2 regions of the Bacillus sp. 5w2 genome follow, and region 2 is predicted to be linked to the other one. Evidence: riboswitches for the same ligand, from Rfam matches in the RefSeq annotation. Region 2 holds a riboswitch; the other holds the start of a gene.

Region 1 (8,137 bases), on a different contig from region 2:
ATTCACACAGTGAATATATTACATAAAAATATTATTCATTTTAAACTAAATAACGTAAGCAAATATGAAATTCCGTTTTGTTTTCATGTAAGTTTTGTACTGTAAGGTCATTTAAACACAGCTATTTATCTATCGTAAAGAAGTATTTTCATTCCCTTTATTTTCAAGCTTTCCCGTCCTTATTTCAAAATATAATCCGCTTCACTTTTTCAATTGAAATATCCATATATCACAACAAAAACTCCTACTTACTTATAGATTTAAAAATTATATCAGTATATCTTTTAGGTTCATATGCAATTATGCATAGCGTATACACAAAAAGGATAGCTTCACTTTCGTAAAGCTATCCTTAAAAAATCTTCTTACTTTTTCAAATGATATGGAACTGTTGTAATAACAACATTTCTTTTATAGAGTAAATACGCACGAATGAGTAAACTAGACTGATTATGAAGAATGTTATGCCAACCTTTTTTCGGAATGAACTGTGGTATAACGACAGTAACTCGGTAATTTGATTCACTCGCTTTATATTGCACTGTATCAATAAACTTTGTTAGCGGTTGAATAATACTTCTATAGTGAGAATGTAAGGTAACAAGTCTTACTTCAGGTTGCCACTTCTTCCATTTCTCTTCAAATTTCTTTTCCTCTTCTCTGTCAAAAGCAACATATACAGCGATAACTTGATCTGCAGAAAGAGCCTTCGCATAGTTCAATGAATTTTCCACTACATGAGTCATACCTGCTACAGGAACGACAATTACATTTCCCTCAATTGGAACAAGTGGTTCACAAGTTTTTAAACTTAATTGATCGCCCACTGCATCGTAATGCTTCTTAACTCTATGGAACAAGAAGATGATGGCAGGTAAGAAAATAAGGATTGACCAAACTTGTGCAAATTTAGTTAAAAAGAACATGCTCATTACGATAAAACTAATAATTGCACCAATTAAATTAACCGTTAATCTCAAAGCCCATCCTTCAGGTTTTTCACGAAGCCATTTTAATACCATACCCGTTTGAGAAAGTGTAAATGGAATAAATACACCTACTGCATATAACGGGATTAAATGTTCTGTTTGCCCTTGGAAAGCTACAATTAAAATAATCGAAGCTATCCCAAGTATAATAATACCGTTTGAGTAACCTAGGCGGTCTCCTCTAATCGTAAACATTCTCGGTATAAATTTGTCTTTTGCAAGGTTAACTGCTAATAGTGGAAATGCAGAATAACCTGTATTAGCAGCAAGAATTAATATTAAAGCAGTTGTACCTTGTATGAAATAGTACATGAAATTACGTCCAAAAGTTTGTTCAGCAATTTGTGAAACAACTGTTACTTCCTTACTTGGATTAATTCCGTAATAATAAGCTAAAAAGACAATTCCTGAAAATAAAACGGCAAGTAATGCACCCATTGCAAGCAATGTTTTCGCTGCATTGTTAGGTGCAGGATCCTTAAAGTTTGGAATTGCGTTAGAGATTGCCTCAACACCTGTTAAAGCCGAACTACCCGATGCAAATGCTCGTAGCAGTAAGAACAAACTAATTCCCGCAACCGGCGTTCCAATCGGCGTGTGTAAAGTCGGTGAAACGTGACCAGTTAAAATATTGTATATCCCTACCCCAATTAATATAAATAGTGCTAGAACGAATAAATAAACCGGATATGCTAAAACGGAAGCTGATTCCGTTACCCCTCTTAAATTTAAAATAGTAATAAATATAACAAATATAATCGCAATGATTACATTATGTGCATGTAAACTAGGAAAAGCTGATGTGAGCGCATCTGTACCTGCAGACACACTTACTGCAACAGTTAAAATATAATCGACTAATAAAGATCCTCCAGCTATTAACCCTGGATTCATCCCTAAATTTTCTTTTGATACAACATACGCGCCCCCGCCATGCGGATAAGCAAAAATAATTTGACGATAAGATAAAATAAGGGCTGTCAATAATACTAATACCCCGATAGCGATCGGAATTGAATACCAATAAGCAATCGCTCCAAGACCTGCTAAAGCAATTAAAATTTGCTCTGGTCCATATGCAACCGATGACAATGCGTCAGAAGATAAAATGGCTAACGCCTTCGTTTTATTAAGCTTCTGCTCTCCTAACTCAGTTGATTTTAACGGTCTTCCAATTAAAAATCTTTTAATAGATGAAACCAATACTGTCCACTCTCCAATAATTTTGTACGAACGATGCTGCTTGTTACAGCCAGCAAACTATTTCTTCAGAAAACAAAAAATGTCTACAAGCCATAGCGAAATAGACTTGTAGACATTATATTTTTTGTCGCACAAGCTCCACCTTCCTTCTCAATATAACGCTTACGAGGTTAGCTGTCGGATTCGGGCCTATGAGTAGCCCTACCTTTTTCAAGGATTCACCCCATTGGATTAAGTATTAATCCATAAGAACGGGTCCCCCGTACCATGCGGTTTCAGCGATTTAGAAAATTGAAACTGTGGATTATAATACTCCTTTATTTTCAAAATGTAAACAAAAATTTTGAAAAAGAAAAAATTTAAAATGATTGCGCATAATCCGCCGGTAAATATACATAATGAATACTAAAAAATCGATAAAGGAGACCCATATGTCTAAAGAAAAGAAGCCTATTTTTTCCGATTCCTATTTAGATGCGTTAGCAAATGAAATTAATCAATTATACGGTAAACGTGAACAGGAAATAAATTTGACAGATAGAACGAAAAGAAATAAATAATTTGTCATAAAAAAAGAAAGCAATACACTTATATATTGCTTTCTTTTTTATTTTTTCATACATCCAATTCTATTTCTGACCTGTTAAAGGTCATTTCTTCATACACTTTCAAATTTTGATATACTGCCCCTAATAATGGTGCTTCTATAGAAAATTGTTCTGCTACATCTAGTAAGTATCCTTGTAAGTGCTTCCCTTCAATGGACGAACCTTTTTCCATATCACGCTGCATTGATGACTTCATATCATACGAAATTTTATCAATTGTTTTCATATGTTCCTGGGCAATACCATCCTTAACTGGAGCTTTCATAGACCTCATGATTTGCACACATTCTTCAAATAAGTTTCGGATAAATTCGTGTCCACCTTCACTTTCACGAATCGGTCCTATTGGTGCACGCATTAATGTCGTCACACCCGACATTACAGTAATAAATAAATATTTATGCCACATATCTTGCGTAATATTTTCACTTAAAACAAAACTAGATTTCGTACCTGCAAATGCTTTAGAAATATGCTTTATTCTCTCTGAACCTTGAAGCTTGATTTCTCCAAACAGAAGTCTGTTGGCAGCACTCGTTTGTACAATTTCTCCTTGATCGTTTAACGTCGTCTCGATAAAGCATAAACCGCCAATTACTTTTTCCACGCCAAATTCCTTTTGTAATTGTGATAAATGAGCGATACCATTTAACAATGGAATGATGACAGTTTTTTCGCTAACATAGGGCTTCAAATCTTGAATTGCCTCGTTTAAGTGATACGCTTTTGTTGAAAATAAAATGACATCAAATGGAGCAGTTCGATCTTCTTTCGTTATTAATTTCGGTTGGAAGGAAAAATCCCCGTTAACACTTCGGATTACAAGTCCTCTTTCCTCCAATTGTTTTTTCCGTTTACTACGAACAAGGAACGTAACATCTTCTCCCTTTTCTACTAATCGACCTCCAAAAAAACCTCCGACGCCACCAGCCCCTAATACTAAAATACGCATACAACATCCCCCTTTTCAAAATACAGTTTTATAACTTTTAGTATACATAACATTATACATGTCCCCTACTAAATAAGCTGAATTTTCATTCTTAATCGATTATAAAACAGTGGTTATTTTCAAATGAATTTGGGCATGTTGTTTTTATAGCATATATGGAAAGGAAACAATGTAAATGGAGGCAATACAAACAATCGAGGAAAAAGATGTAGCAACAGCTATATTTCAATTTATATTCCCGTTTTCTTTTAAAACTGGATATGAACAAAATATGTTCCCTTTCTTACAGAAAAATGATTTTCGCCCTTTTCGACTCGATCATCTTGAAAATGAAAATACATACTACGGAAAATTTCAAGTTTCACATCAAAATATGGAAGCATACTATCTTTCATTTACAAATAAAATTCTATTTCCTCACTCAGAGCATCAAAAAGGATTACAACGCTATTCTAAAGACCTTAACTTAACTGGACACTTAACAACAAATCTTATTTCCATCCCCTTCAAGATACACTCTATTGACGTAACACTCTGTCCTTATGAACTTGGCTTCTTAACAATTCGGACAGAAGTAGAAACCGATCCAAACATGACATTATCAGAAGCAATCGAATTCGCCGCCCGCTTCCGTGTACTTGAAACTAAAAATGATACAAACGAGACTATTTGTATTGAATGTAATGGAAAACAATATTCACAAGTAGAGAAGCTTATATTCGGCGATTTATTTCATGGCTTAACAGACTTCTTTGAGAAAAAGAGATTGCGGAGCTCTTACTTTCAAACATTCCCATTCTTTGAAGATCAACGAATGTATGTACAAACTTTATTATCCATAAACAAAGAGTCTGACCTTCATGTAGTTGATGTATACCGAGCTTCCAGTCTTTCCGGATTAACAGACGATGGTAAGCCCTATATTAGCGCAAATAATGTTCCTTATATTCAAGATTATTTAACAAAACATTCTTATCAAAGATGGGCTCCTAATCGCTACTTTATTATGGAAGAACATATTTTCACATGTATAACAAACGAAGGTGAACACGAATTCGCTAAACTTGCTAGTCAAATGTACGGGGAGTTTTATTACGCTTTGTTATTAAATCTATTTCATAAAGTTGTTTTATTAAAAATGGCAAACGCTTATGCCGAGTTAAATATTGAACAAGATACAAATGAAATAGAGAAATTAATTTATTCAATTAATTCATTTACAGCGAATTACTTCTCTTTAGAGTTAGTATCCCAATCACAGAGTGAAGATATTTTCTTCCGCTTAAGAAAGTTATTTAACATTGAGGTACTATATTTGAATGCAAAACAAAATCTTGATAGTTTGTTTAAATATCAAGAAAATGTCGCTTCTAAAAAAGATAGCCTTTTACTATTAATTTTAACGCTCTACTCTGTAGTAGGCCAAATGTTAGGGTTTACTATGATTGACCTTTTAAGAAACACCGATTCAAACAAAATATCATCGCCACTTGAATTTTTCGCACTTTTAATAGCAATAAGCGGCATAGTCATTTCACTTATTTTAGGCGCACAAAGTTTATACCAATGGAGTCTACAACATAAACGAAGAAAATCATGGGTAAAACAAACTGTACTTTCTGCTGTGAAAGAGAAAGATAATAAACATTAAAAAAGATTATTTTCATTTACTGAAATTTTTATCGGTGATTTTTCGAATATATCGACTTACCGACAAAAAAACGACAAAAGACAGAACCGGATAATATCAAAAGGGTACTCCAAAATGACGTTTGGAGTACCCTTTTTTATTACACAAGTTCAGCTTACTTCCCTGCTTCGATTTGTTCTAATGCAGCAGCTACTTGTTCTTCAGTTAATTCATGTTGTACTACGTAGCGGTTACGTGGGCTTACACGACATTCATGAGAACATGCACGTAAATATTTCGCTTCGTTTTCTTCCGAACATAAAATTTTCTTGTTACATTCTGGATTTGAACAGTTTACATAGCGCTCACAAGGTTCACCTGTAAAGTGATCTTTACCAACAATAACATGTTCTTTTTGGTTTACTGGTACAGCAATACGCTCATCAAACACGTAACATTGTCCATCCCAAAGCTCGCCTTGTACTTCTGGATCTTTTCCGTACGTTACAATTCCGCCGTGAAGCTGACTTACATCTTCATACCCTTCACGAACTAACCAACCAGAGAATTTCTCACAACGAATTCCGCCTGTACAGTACGTTAAAATCTTTTTACCTTCAAGTGTTTCTTTGTTTTCTCTAATCCAATCTGGTAATTCACGGAATGATTCGATATCTGGTTTAATTGCACCTTTGAAGTGTCCTAAATCAAACTCATAATCATTTCGTGCATCAATAATAACTGTATCTTCTTGTTTCATTGCTTCATAAAAATCTTTTGGCTCTAAATACTTTCCAGTTATTTCGTGTGGGTTAATGTCATCTTCTAGACGAAGTGTAACTAATTCTGGACGAGGACGCACGTGCATTTTCTTGAATGCGTGCCCTTCTTCTTCATCTATTTTAAATACGATACCGTCAAAGCGTGGATCGTTGTTCATTGCTTCCATGTATTTCTCTGTTTGTTCTACAGTTCCAGAACAAGTTCCGTTAATTCCTTCTTTAGCTACAAGGATTCTTCCTTTTAATTCAAGTGAATTACAAAATGCTAAATGCTCTGCAGCGAATTCTTCAGGGTTTTCAATTGTTGTGTACATGTAATATAGTAATACTCTGTATGGTTTTGTAGTTGCCAATGTATTTCTACCACCTATCTAATTTTTAAAATCATGTATAAGTTAACGTTCATATCAAAACATATATAATAAGAAAATGTATCCAAAGTTTTATGCATCCCATTTTCTTCTCTTTATACTATTTTCTATAAGTTAACAAAAATAAAAAACAAGATTACACATCAAAACACTATGGTTATGTTGTAATCCCAATATATTATATATCATACAAATCCATTTCCATCAATTAATATACTGTATTATAGGCTTTATGTTCACATAAATTTCAAAAATAGCCCTTTAATTCATTATGTTTCCCCACGTCATCACACCATAAACTCCCAATTTTTCATAACACCACACCATTTATTGTGTAAAGGCATATAATTTGCACTAAGGAAACATTTATGTTCAAATAAAATTATCAACTAATACATTTAAATGTATTGAAATAATGAGCAAGAATAAATACAATAATTTCATCAAGTTAACATTTTAAAGGGGAAAACTACTATGAATAAAGATATATCAAAAGATGAACAAGTCCCTTCTCAAAGTACAACTGTTCAATCAGCGCATTTAGCATTAAGTGGACAAACGAAAGGCTTAAAAAGACTATTACCATTCTTAGGCCCAGCTTTTATCGCTTCAGTCGCTTATATTGATCCTGGCAATTTCGCGACAAATATTGCAGCTGGATCACAATATGGATATTTATTACTCTGGGTAATTCTTGCTTCTAATTTAATGGCGGTATTAATCCAAACTTTATCCGCTAAATTAGGAATTGCTACAGGTAAAAACCTTCCTGAAATCGCTCGAGAAAACTTCCCAAAACCTGTTTCCATCGGTTTATGGATTCAAGGGGAGCTCGTTATTATGGCGACTGATTTAGCTGAATTTATTGGAGCGGCACTCGGATTGTACTTATTGTTCGGGATTCCAATGTTACCAGCCGCTTTAATTACAGCTGCTGGATCATTTATTATTCTTGAATTTCAACGCAGAGGCTTCCGTCCATTAGAAGCTATTATAACAGGAATGATTTTTATCGTTGTTATCGCTTTTGGTGTACAAGTCTTCTACGCAAAACCAGAATTAAGCCCTTTACTTTCAGGTCTATTTATTCCAAAATTCCAAGGCGTGGATAGTATCTTATTAGCAGCTGGTATTTTAGGCGCAACCGTTATGCCACATGCAATATATCTACATTCCGCCTTAACGCAGCGCCGTGTAGTCGGAACAAATGATGAACAAAAGAAAAAGATTTTCCGCTTCGAATTTATTGATATCATTATCGCAATGGTTATCGCTGGAGCAATTAATGCAAGTATGTTAATTGTTGCTGCTGCACTATTCTTTAAAAACGGCTTGCATGTTGAAGATCTTGATGTTGCTTTTAACCAATTTAGTAACTTAGTCGGTCCTGCATCCGCTGCTTTATTTGGAATCGGACTTTTATCAGCAGGTTTATCTAGCTCTTCAGTCGGGACAATGTCTGGTGACATTATCATGCAAGGATTCATTCGAATGCATATTCCGTTATATTTACGCCGATTTATTACAATGATTCCACCATTAGTTATTATCGCTTTAGGTGTAAACCCAACTTACGCTCTCGTTATGAGCCAAGTTGTCTTA
Region 2 (8,137 bases):
TAATTCCGATTAATTGTGATAAATAAGATAAACCATTTTCACCGCTATAATGCTGTAAGTTTGTATCAGCCATAAAACTAATTGCTGTATTAAAGGCAAGCGTAGGCTCCATTCCTTCAATGTGTGCTGGATTTAATGGCAATACTCCTTGTAGTCTAAAAATGAAATATACGACAACAATCATAAATCCATTTAATAAAACTAATGACAATGCGTACTGTTTCCACGTTTGATTGTATTCTTTTACACCCGTAATTTTAAAAATAAGTTTTTCAAAAGGCCCGAATACTTTATCTAGCTTTTGACTACCTTGAAAGGCTTTCTCTAAATATATCCCCATTGGCTTTGCCACAAGAATAAACAACAGCATGGTAATAACAACTGCGACCCAAATCATAATGAATGATTCCCCCTAATTAAAACTTCTCTGGATTTAATAATGCATACACTAAGTACACCGTAATTGCTGCAACAATAACCGATAAGGCAATCATCATGATTGCTTCCCTTCTTTCACAACTTTATCTGACCAACTTGCAAGACTTGCCATCGATGCGACTAACACAACAAAAATCCCGATCATTACAACATCTAACATAACTACCCCTCACTTTTGTTAAAATTTACCATTAAGTTATCAAAAAAAGAACACTAAGCTCTACTTAGTGTTCGAAATGAACAACACAAAGTAAACCTCCTCTCTAAACGCTTACGAGGTTAGCTGTCGGATTCGGGCCTAAAGAGTAGCCCTACTTTCAAAACTGAAAGATTCACCCCAAGTGACGATGCACAAAATTGGTTCCCCCGCTCCATTTCTGGAACTCAGCGATTTTAGGTTTTTTTGGAAATTTTATGAATGATTTATGAGAGTAAATATACTCCTCTATATTTCACTTGTAAAGAGGCAAATTACTGAAAATAAGAAAATATCCGTCTATTTAAACGCTTACATTGAGTATTATTAATATTCTTTCATCTGTTTTCTCGTCTTTTCTTTCTTTTTCACATAAATGATCTTTTAAATACGAAATAAAAAGAGCGAATGACATGAAGTGCATAGCTTGTTGCACTTAGCATTCGCTCTTTTTTATTCACTATTTATTCTCCTCGTAAAAAAGCACGTAAATTTCTCCCGCGAATATAAACTTGTGACAATTCTGCATGTAGTTGCTCATATTCGATAACATCTGTTTTTAAATATAAAGCGTCTTTCGATGGCAATATAATATAGGGCCTTGGAAAAATAGGATCAAGCATCACCAATTCTTGAACTCGCTCTACCGATACCGCCCAACGATTCGCTATATCTCCTAATAACAACACCTTCATCTTCTTCTCCCCCGCCCTATTCAAAAAATAAAAAAGAAATATTATCACAATTTGTAAACACGACAAATGTAGCTCCAATTGTTTCATAGAGCCTCGCTGGATATCGTTTATTCCTTGTAACAACAGTAATAGGTGCTTGAAAAGAAAAGCGAATGTGTTCTGTAAAGAAACTAATAATTGGAAGCTCATCCCCTAGTAAAATCACCTTCTTAATACACTCACAAATACTAGTAAAATCCTGCTCCCTACTACAACTATACGTCCAATCAAACCCACAATTCCTCACTTCAGCCGCTATCTCTTCATTTGCTGTAAAAATAATTAACTCATGTTGAAATGCTACTAAATCTATTAAACTATTTACCTTGCTTTCTTCTCCAACACAAATAAGTGTTAGTTCCATGTACCTCATCCTCCTTAGCATAAAAGAACTCAAACATAGATTGATATTCCCCTATACTAATCAGATCGATGAAGTGATGTATCCATCATGGCACCGTCCTCTCTCAAGACGCTTACGAAGTTAGCTGTCGGATTCGGGCTTTGAGAGTAGCCCTACTTTCAAAATTGAAAGATTCACCCCTAGTGACACTGCACAAATTGGTTCCTCCGCTCCATACAATCGGACTCAGCGTTTACAAAAAAATATATTCTGGCTGATATATTACTCCTGTATTTGGAAAAAGTAAACAGAAAAAAAGCCAGTTATAAAACTGACTTTTTACTTACCTAAGCACGCGTTTTATTCAATTTATATGCAAAATGATTCGTCGGTCCATGACCACTACCAATATTCAATGGCTCTTCAATTGCTATACTAATAAATCGTTTTGCTTCTTGAACTGCCTCTTCAATCGAGTAGCCTTTCGCAAGTCCTGCTGTAACCGCTGAAGCAAATGTGCACCCGCTTCCGTGCGTTTGCTTTGAAGGAATCCGTTCGCTTCTAAATTCGATAAACTCTTCTCCATCAAAGAGTAAGTCAATTACTTCATTACCTTGATATTCTGCATGTCCACCCTTCATAAGCACATATTTCGCACCTAATTCATGCAGTACTTTCGCAGCTTCCTTACTATCTTCAACATCATGAATCTCCATCCCAGTTAACACTTCTGCCTCAGGAACATTCGGTGTTACAACCGTTGCTACTGGTAATAAATATTCTTTTAATGCTTGTACTGCTTCTTGTTGTAATAATGATGCACCACCCTTAGCAATCATAACAGGGTCTAGTACAATATTATTCCAGCCAAACTTCTTTATATGTTCTGCTACAATTTGAATAATTTCACTGCTAAATAACATTCCTAGTTTCACAGCATCTGGTGTTAAATCCGTACCAATTGAATTCAGCTGTTCGATAATCCCTTCTAATGGAACTGGATATACCCCTTGAACGCCAAGCGTGTTTTGAGCAGTAATTGCCGTAATTGCCGTCATTCCGTACACACCAAGCTCTTGGAATGTTTTTAAATCTGCTTGAATGCCGGCACCGCCTCCGCTATCAGATCCGGCAATTGTTAGAGCTTTATTTATTTTCATCCCACTCATCCTTTTCTATCCAAAATAACGATGATAAATTGTTTTTGCTTCGCTTATATCTTTCGTTCCATGTACAAGTACACGACCATCTTTAAAAGCAACTAATCTCTTTTCTTCCACAGAAAATGATAATAAATATGGATTTACATTTAAATCATTCACACGATCATTCAGCAGCTCTTTGTATCGTTCAAAATCCATTTCCTCTTTATGAGGTGGTCTAATTTGAACTGTATTTCTCCCGCATAAAACTGCTGTTTTCGATGTGTTTTCTTTATTTAAATACGGATATAATGCATTCTCTCCGCACGAAGGACAATTGTGTTTACGAAGCTTTTGCATATTCATACATGAATATTCATTCTTCCATACATCAAACGATACAAGTCCATCTCGAAGTGATTCGGAATCTTCCACTAACAGTTTAAGAGCTTCCGTTACTTGATGAGAAACGACGAGAGCTACAGCAGGTGATATAATGCCCGCTGTATCACATGTCGCCCCGCCAAGCGGAATTGATTGTAATAAACATGATAAACATGGCGTTTTACTAGGAAGAATTGTGTAAGAAAGACCGTAACTCCCTACACATGCTCCGTAAATCCATGGAATAGAATATTTTTGTGCTATATCATTTACAATGAAACGCGTTTCGAAATTATCAGTTGCATCAATGATTACATCAACGTTGGTAACAAGCTCTTCTAATTCCTCAGCTGTTACATCTTGAACGAGAGCTTCTACTCTTACTTCACTATTAATCTCTTCTAGACGCTTCTTTGCTGCTACAGCCTTCGGAAGATTATTTTCTACATCACTCTCTGCGTACAATTGCTGCCTTTGTAAATTACTCCAATCGACATAATCCCGGTCTACAATCGTTACTGTACCAACACCTGCTCTTACGAACATCTCTGCATTTGCACTACCTAATGCACCTGCGCCGATAATAAGCACATGCTTTTCTCTTATCTTTTGCTGGCCTTCTTCCCCAATCGGAGAAAATAATTCTTGGCGAGAATATCGATTATTCAACTACGCTCATTCCTTCTAAAGGACTACTTGCTGTTGCACAACGTTTACGTGCAATACGACCTGCTTCAAATCCTAAACGTCCTGCCTCAATACTTAATTTCATTGCAGATGCCATTTTAATAGGATCTTTTGCTCCTGAAACAGCCGTATTTAATAACACACCATCCGCTCCCAATTCCATCGCGAATGCCGCATCAGCTGGGCTACCGATACCAGCGTCAACGATAACTGGTACTGTCGCTTGTTCAATAATAAAGCTTAAATTTAACGGATTTACAATACCAAGCCCTGAACCGATTGGTGATGCTCCTGGCATAATTGCATGCACGCCTAGTTCTTGTAACTTACGTGCTAATACAACGTCATCAGATGTGTACGGAAGTACGATAAATCCTTCTTCTAGTAACATTTCAGATGCCTTTAACGTCTCTACCGGATCAGGTAATAACGTTCTATCATCACCAATAACTTCAACTTTGATCATGTCGCAAAGCCCTGAAGCTTTTGCTAATTTTGCAATACGAACAGCCTCTTCAGCATTTTTTGCTCCAGCTGTATTCGGTAATAACGTATATTTTTTTACATCAAGTTTCTCTAATAAATTAGGCTGCTGTGCATCGAATATATCCATACGACGTACTGCGAACGTTAAAACCTCAGCCTCAGATACATCAATTGCCTTTTGCTGCACATCAAAATCAGGGAATTTTCCTGTTCCTAATAAAAGTCTAGAATGAAATGAAAATGGTCCAATGTTTAACATAATCAACCGCCTCCTACGAAAGTTACAATCTCAATTTGGTCTCCATCAAAAACAGATGTATCTGTATGATCATCTTTTTGTAAAATATCTTTATTACGCTCTACTACAACAATTCTGTTATCTAACTCTAAATGTGTAAGTAACTCAGCTACTGTTTTTACACTCTCTGGCACTTCAATTTGATTACCATTAATTTTTAAATTCAAACTTCCATCTCCTTTCTAAACTGTTTTAGAAAGCAATGAATCTAGCAAGTGATTTTCCTGCTTTCCTTCTATTAAATCAGCCATATACTGACCAGAAACAGGACTTAATAAAATACCGTTTCGATAATGCCCCGTACAAGCATATAAACCTTTTATTTCTTCATGCTCTCCCATATAAGGAGCTTCGTGATTTGATTGTGGCCTTAATCCTGCCCATGTGCTTTCCCACTCTGCTTCTTTTAAAGCCGGCAATATTGTATAAGCACGCTCTAATATAGAAGTAATACTTTCTGGTTGCACAGTTTTATTAAACGTATGAGGCTTCATCGTTGCTCCAATTACGTAACGTCCACCGCGCTTTGGTGCAATGTAAAATCTTTCTTGGAAAATAGGTGCCTTTAAAAGTGGTTTTCTACTTCTTACCGCTACTACTTCTCCTTTAACTGGATATGTACCCCATTCTCGGTGAAAATGCGCTAGTAGCTTCGTGCTCCATGAACCACCCGCAATCACAACTTTTTCGCATGTGATAATACCTTCGCTCGTCATAATTCCAGTCACTTTATTATTTTCAATACGAATATCAAACACTTCTGTCTGTTCATATATATCAGCACCCGAAAATGATGCGGAATGTGCGAAGGCTTTCGTAAGCTCTGGTGCAATAACATGACCATCTTTTGGATAATATACAGCACCTATAATTGACTCAGATAGAAATGGCTCTTTCTCTCGTAAACGATCTCCTGTTAGAAAATAAGAATCTTCACCTGTTTTCTGCTGCCAATCCATAATGTGAAGAATTCTTTCCTTCTCATCTTCATTTTGGGCAATACGATAAATGCCTTTTTCTTCATACCCAATATCGATGCCTGTTTTTTCACGTAAAACTTCTGCAAGTTGTGGAAATATAGCACGGCTTTCTCTAGCAAGTTCAAATAGTGGGTCATATGCATCCCATTCTGCCTGAACCCCAAGTAAACCAGCAGCCGCTTTCGAGGCTTCAGATGCAATTCTTTTCTTCTCTACAATCGCTACTTTATGCCCTCGTTCTGCTAGAAAATGTGCAACTGAACTACCAATTACACCTCCGCCAATTATCGCTACATCATACTTCTTACACATGTTTTTCCGCCCACTTTCTTATTGATTCCTTATAAGATTTCGCTTTGCTATACGGGTTACTACTGCTTATAATCCCAGACATAACAGCAATACCACTGACACCTTTAGTAAGAACATCCCCTGTGTTTTCCGTGGTGATTCCTCCAATTGCTGTAATCGGTATGGATAAACACTTTGCAATGTCTGAAACTTCTTCAAGCCCTCTCGCTGGCACACCTTTTTTACAATCTGTCGGAAATACATGACCATAGACGAGTGAATCCGCTCCATTCTTAAATGCATCGATCGCCTCTTCTAAAGAATGCACAGAATAACCGACATGCAAATAAGAAAACTTTTCTTTCACTGACCTTACATCTGCGCTTCGATATCCTAGCTGCACGCGCGGAATGTTTAATAAAATAGCAATATCAATTCGATCATTTATTACTATCTTCGATGCCGGAAAGCCTTTCTTCAAAAGACCTTCCACACCTTCATACAATTCCTTCGTACTTTTCTCACGCTCACGAATATGCAAATAATCAATCTCACTCTCAATTTGCATTGCTACATTCACTAGCTCTTCGAATGACATGTGACCATTTGAGATTACATGAAGCTCATTTTTCATATTCATTCGCCTACTTTAAAATGTTTTCGAATAATTCCTCAGCCGGAACGATTTCTTTCGTCATTCCTTTATCTTTCAGCCATTTATTTTGTTTCTCCCATGACTCTTTTGAATCTGATAAGAATGGCTCATCTTTCGTTTCCATCTTCTCTAATAAAATTTTCATACTTTCTTTTTCAACTTCTGGTACAAGCGGGAAGTTTTCTTTTTCTTGATGATTTAATAAAATATTTAATGCTTCATCCGGATTTTTCTTCATGAAATCATAGCCTTTTTTCGTACCACGTAAGAAGGCTTGCAACGCTTCTTTATCTTTTTTCAACGTTTTATCACCTGTTACAAATACAAGCTCATGATAGTTTGGTACACCGTAATCAGCTGGATTAAAGTATGCTGGTTCATGACCTTCATGGCGCATAACAGGTACTTCATGGTTAATGTATGCCCCTGTTACCGCATCCACTTTTTTCGTAATTAGTGCCGGTACTAAATCAAAGCCAACATCGACTACTTTCACTGTATCTGGATTACCACCAGCTTCTTTTACCATCGTTTTTAAATACATCTCACTTAAAGGTGTTCCAGAATATCCAACTGTTTTCCCCTCTAAATCTTTTGGCGATTGAATGCCTGCTGATTTCAGCGATACAACATGATTTAATGGCGAACGTACGACAGCTCCAATTGATTTCACTGGAATTTGTTCATTTGCTTTTGCCATGACAACATCTGGCTGATAATATAAGCCAACCGTTACCTTTCCTGCAGCTGCTAAAGTTAATGGATCAGTCGGATTAGAAGGGAATTTAATATTCACCTTTACTCCTTCTTCTTTAAAGTAGCCTTTTTCAATCGCCGCATAAATAAAGCTATGTACCGCATTTGGGTACCAATCAAGCATGACCGTTATTTCTTTTTCTTTTTTATTCTTATCTGATGCCGAATTACTAGAACATCCAGCGATCATTGCAACTAATAATGTAAACACAAAGATGCGTTTTAAAAATTTCATGAATACTTCCTCCAACTAATAAATTTCTTTTCTAAAATCGAAATAAGGACAACAAAGAAAATAGCTAATAATGATAACAATACAATGGGGGCAAATACACCCGCTCCGTCTAATTGCGTCATCATTCTTTTACTGAAATATCCTAGCCCAGCTTGTGCACCGAGCCATTCACCAATTGCCGCCCCAATCACACTAAGCGGAACTGCAATTTTTAAAGCTGAGAAAAAATAAGGAAGAGCAGATGGTAACTTTAATTTAAGAAAAATATCTTTTTTCGTTGCTCCATACGTAACTAAGAGCTCCTCCCATTCTTTTTTTGTACTACGTAGTCCATCATACGTATTGACCGCAATTGGGAAAAACGTAATTAAAACCGTGACAACAACCTTACTCCAGATCGTATATCCAAACCATAAAACGAAGAGCGGAGCAAGCGCTGTAATCGGAATCGTTTGTGAGGCAACTAATAATGGATAAAATGCTCTCTCCATCCAATTACTCGCATTCATTAA

Evidence for each region. Region 2 has a riboswitch for cyclic di-AMP ahead of ACXY7N_RS23990 (hypothetical protein). Riboswitches for the same ligand answer to the same signal wherever they lie in the genome.
Region 1: it holds a riboswitch for cyclic di-AMP, as region 2 does, so the genes downstream of both, ACXY7N_RS03615 (APC family permease) here and ACXY7N_RS23990 (hypothetical protein) in region 2, are expected to answer to the same signal.

What each region holds. Positions count from the first base shown of each region.
Region 1 is NZ_JBTIWT010000001.1:708,133-716,269, forward strand. Features, by position in the region: gene ACXY7N_RS03615 (APC family permease) at 366-2,192, opposite strand; cyclic di-AMP (ydaO/yuaA leader) riboswitch at 2,337-2,483, opposite strand; gene ACXY7N_RS03620 (hypothetical protein) at 2,624-2,752, shown strand; gene panE (2-dehydropantoate 2-reductase) at 2,808-3,752, opposite strand; gene ACXY7N_RS03630 (hypothetical protein) at 3,928-5,403, shown strand; gene trhO (oxygen-dependent tRNA uridine(34) hydroxylase TrhO) at 5,558-6,517, opposite strand; gene ACXY7N_RS03640 (Nramp family divalent metal transporter) at 7,010-8,137, shown strand, end outside.
Region 2 is NZ_JBTIWT010000018.1:91,068-99,204, forward strand. Features, by position in the region: gene kdpA (potassium-transporting ATPase subunit KdpA) at 1-397, opposite strand, end outside; gene kdpF (K(+)-transporting ATPase subunit F) at 417-497, opposite strand; gene ACXY7N_RS23980 (SipW-dependent-type signal peptide-containing protein) at 494-598, opposite strand; cyclic di-AMP (ydaO/yuaA leader) riboswitch at 693-838, opposite strand; gene ACXY7N_RS23985 (hypothetical protein) at 1,099-1,329, opposite strand; gene ACXY7N_RS23990 (hypothetical protein) at 1,346-1,732, opposite strand; cyclic di-AMP (ydaO/yuaA leader) riboswitch at 1,826-1,973, opposite strand; gene thiD (bifunctional hydroxymethylpyrimidine kinase/phosphomethylpyrimidine kinase) at 2,059-2,880, opposite strand; gene thiF (thiazole biosynthesis adenylyltransferase ThiF) at 2,887-3,906, opposite strand; gene thiG (thiazole synthase) at 3,899-4,669, opposite strand; gene thiS (sulfur carrier protein ThiS) at 4,672-4,875, opposite strand; gene thiO (glycine oxidase ThiO) at 4,891-6,000, opposite strand; gene tenI (thiazole tautomerase TenI) at 5,993-6,613, opposite strand; gene ACXY7N_RS24025 (ABC transporter substrate-binding protein) at 6,624-7,625, opposite strand; gene ACXY7N_RS24030 (ABC transporter permease) at 7,622-8,137, opposite strand, start outside.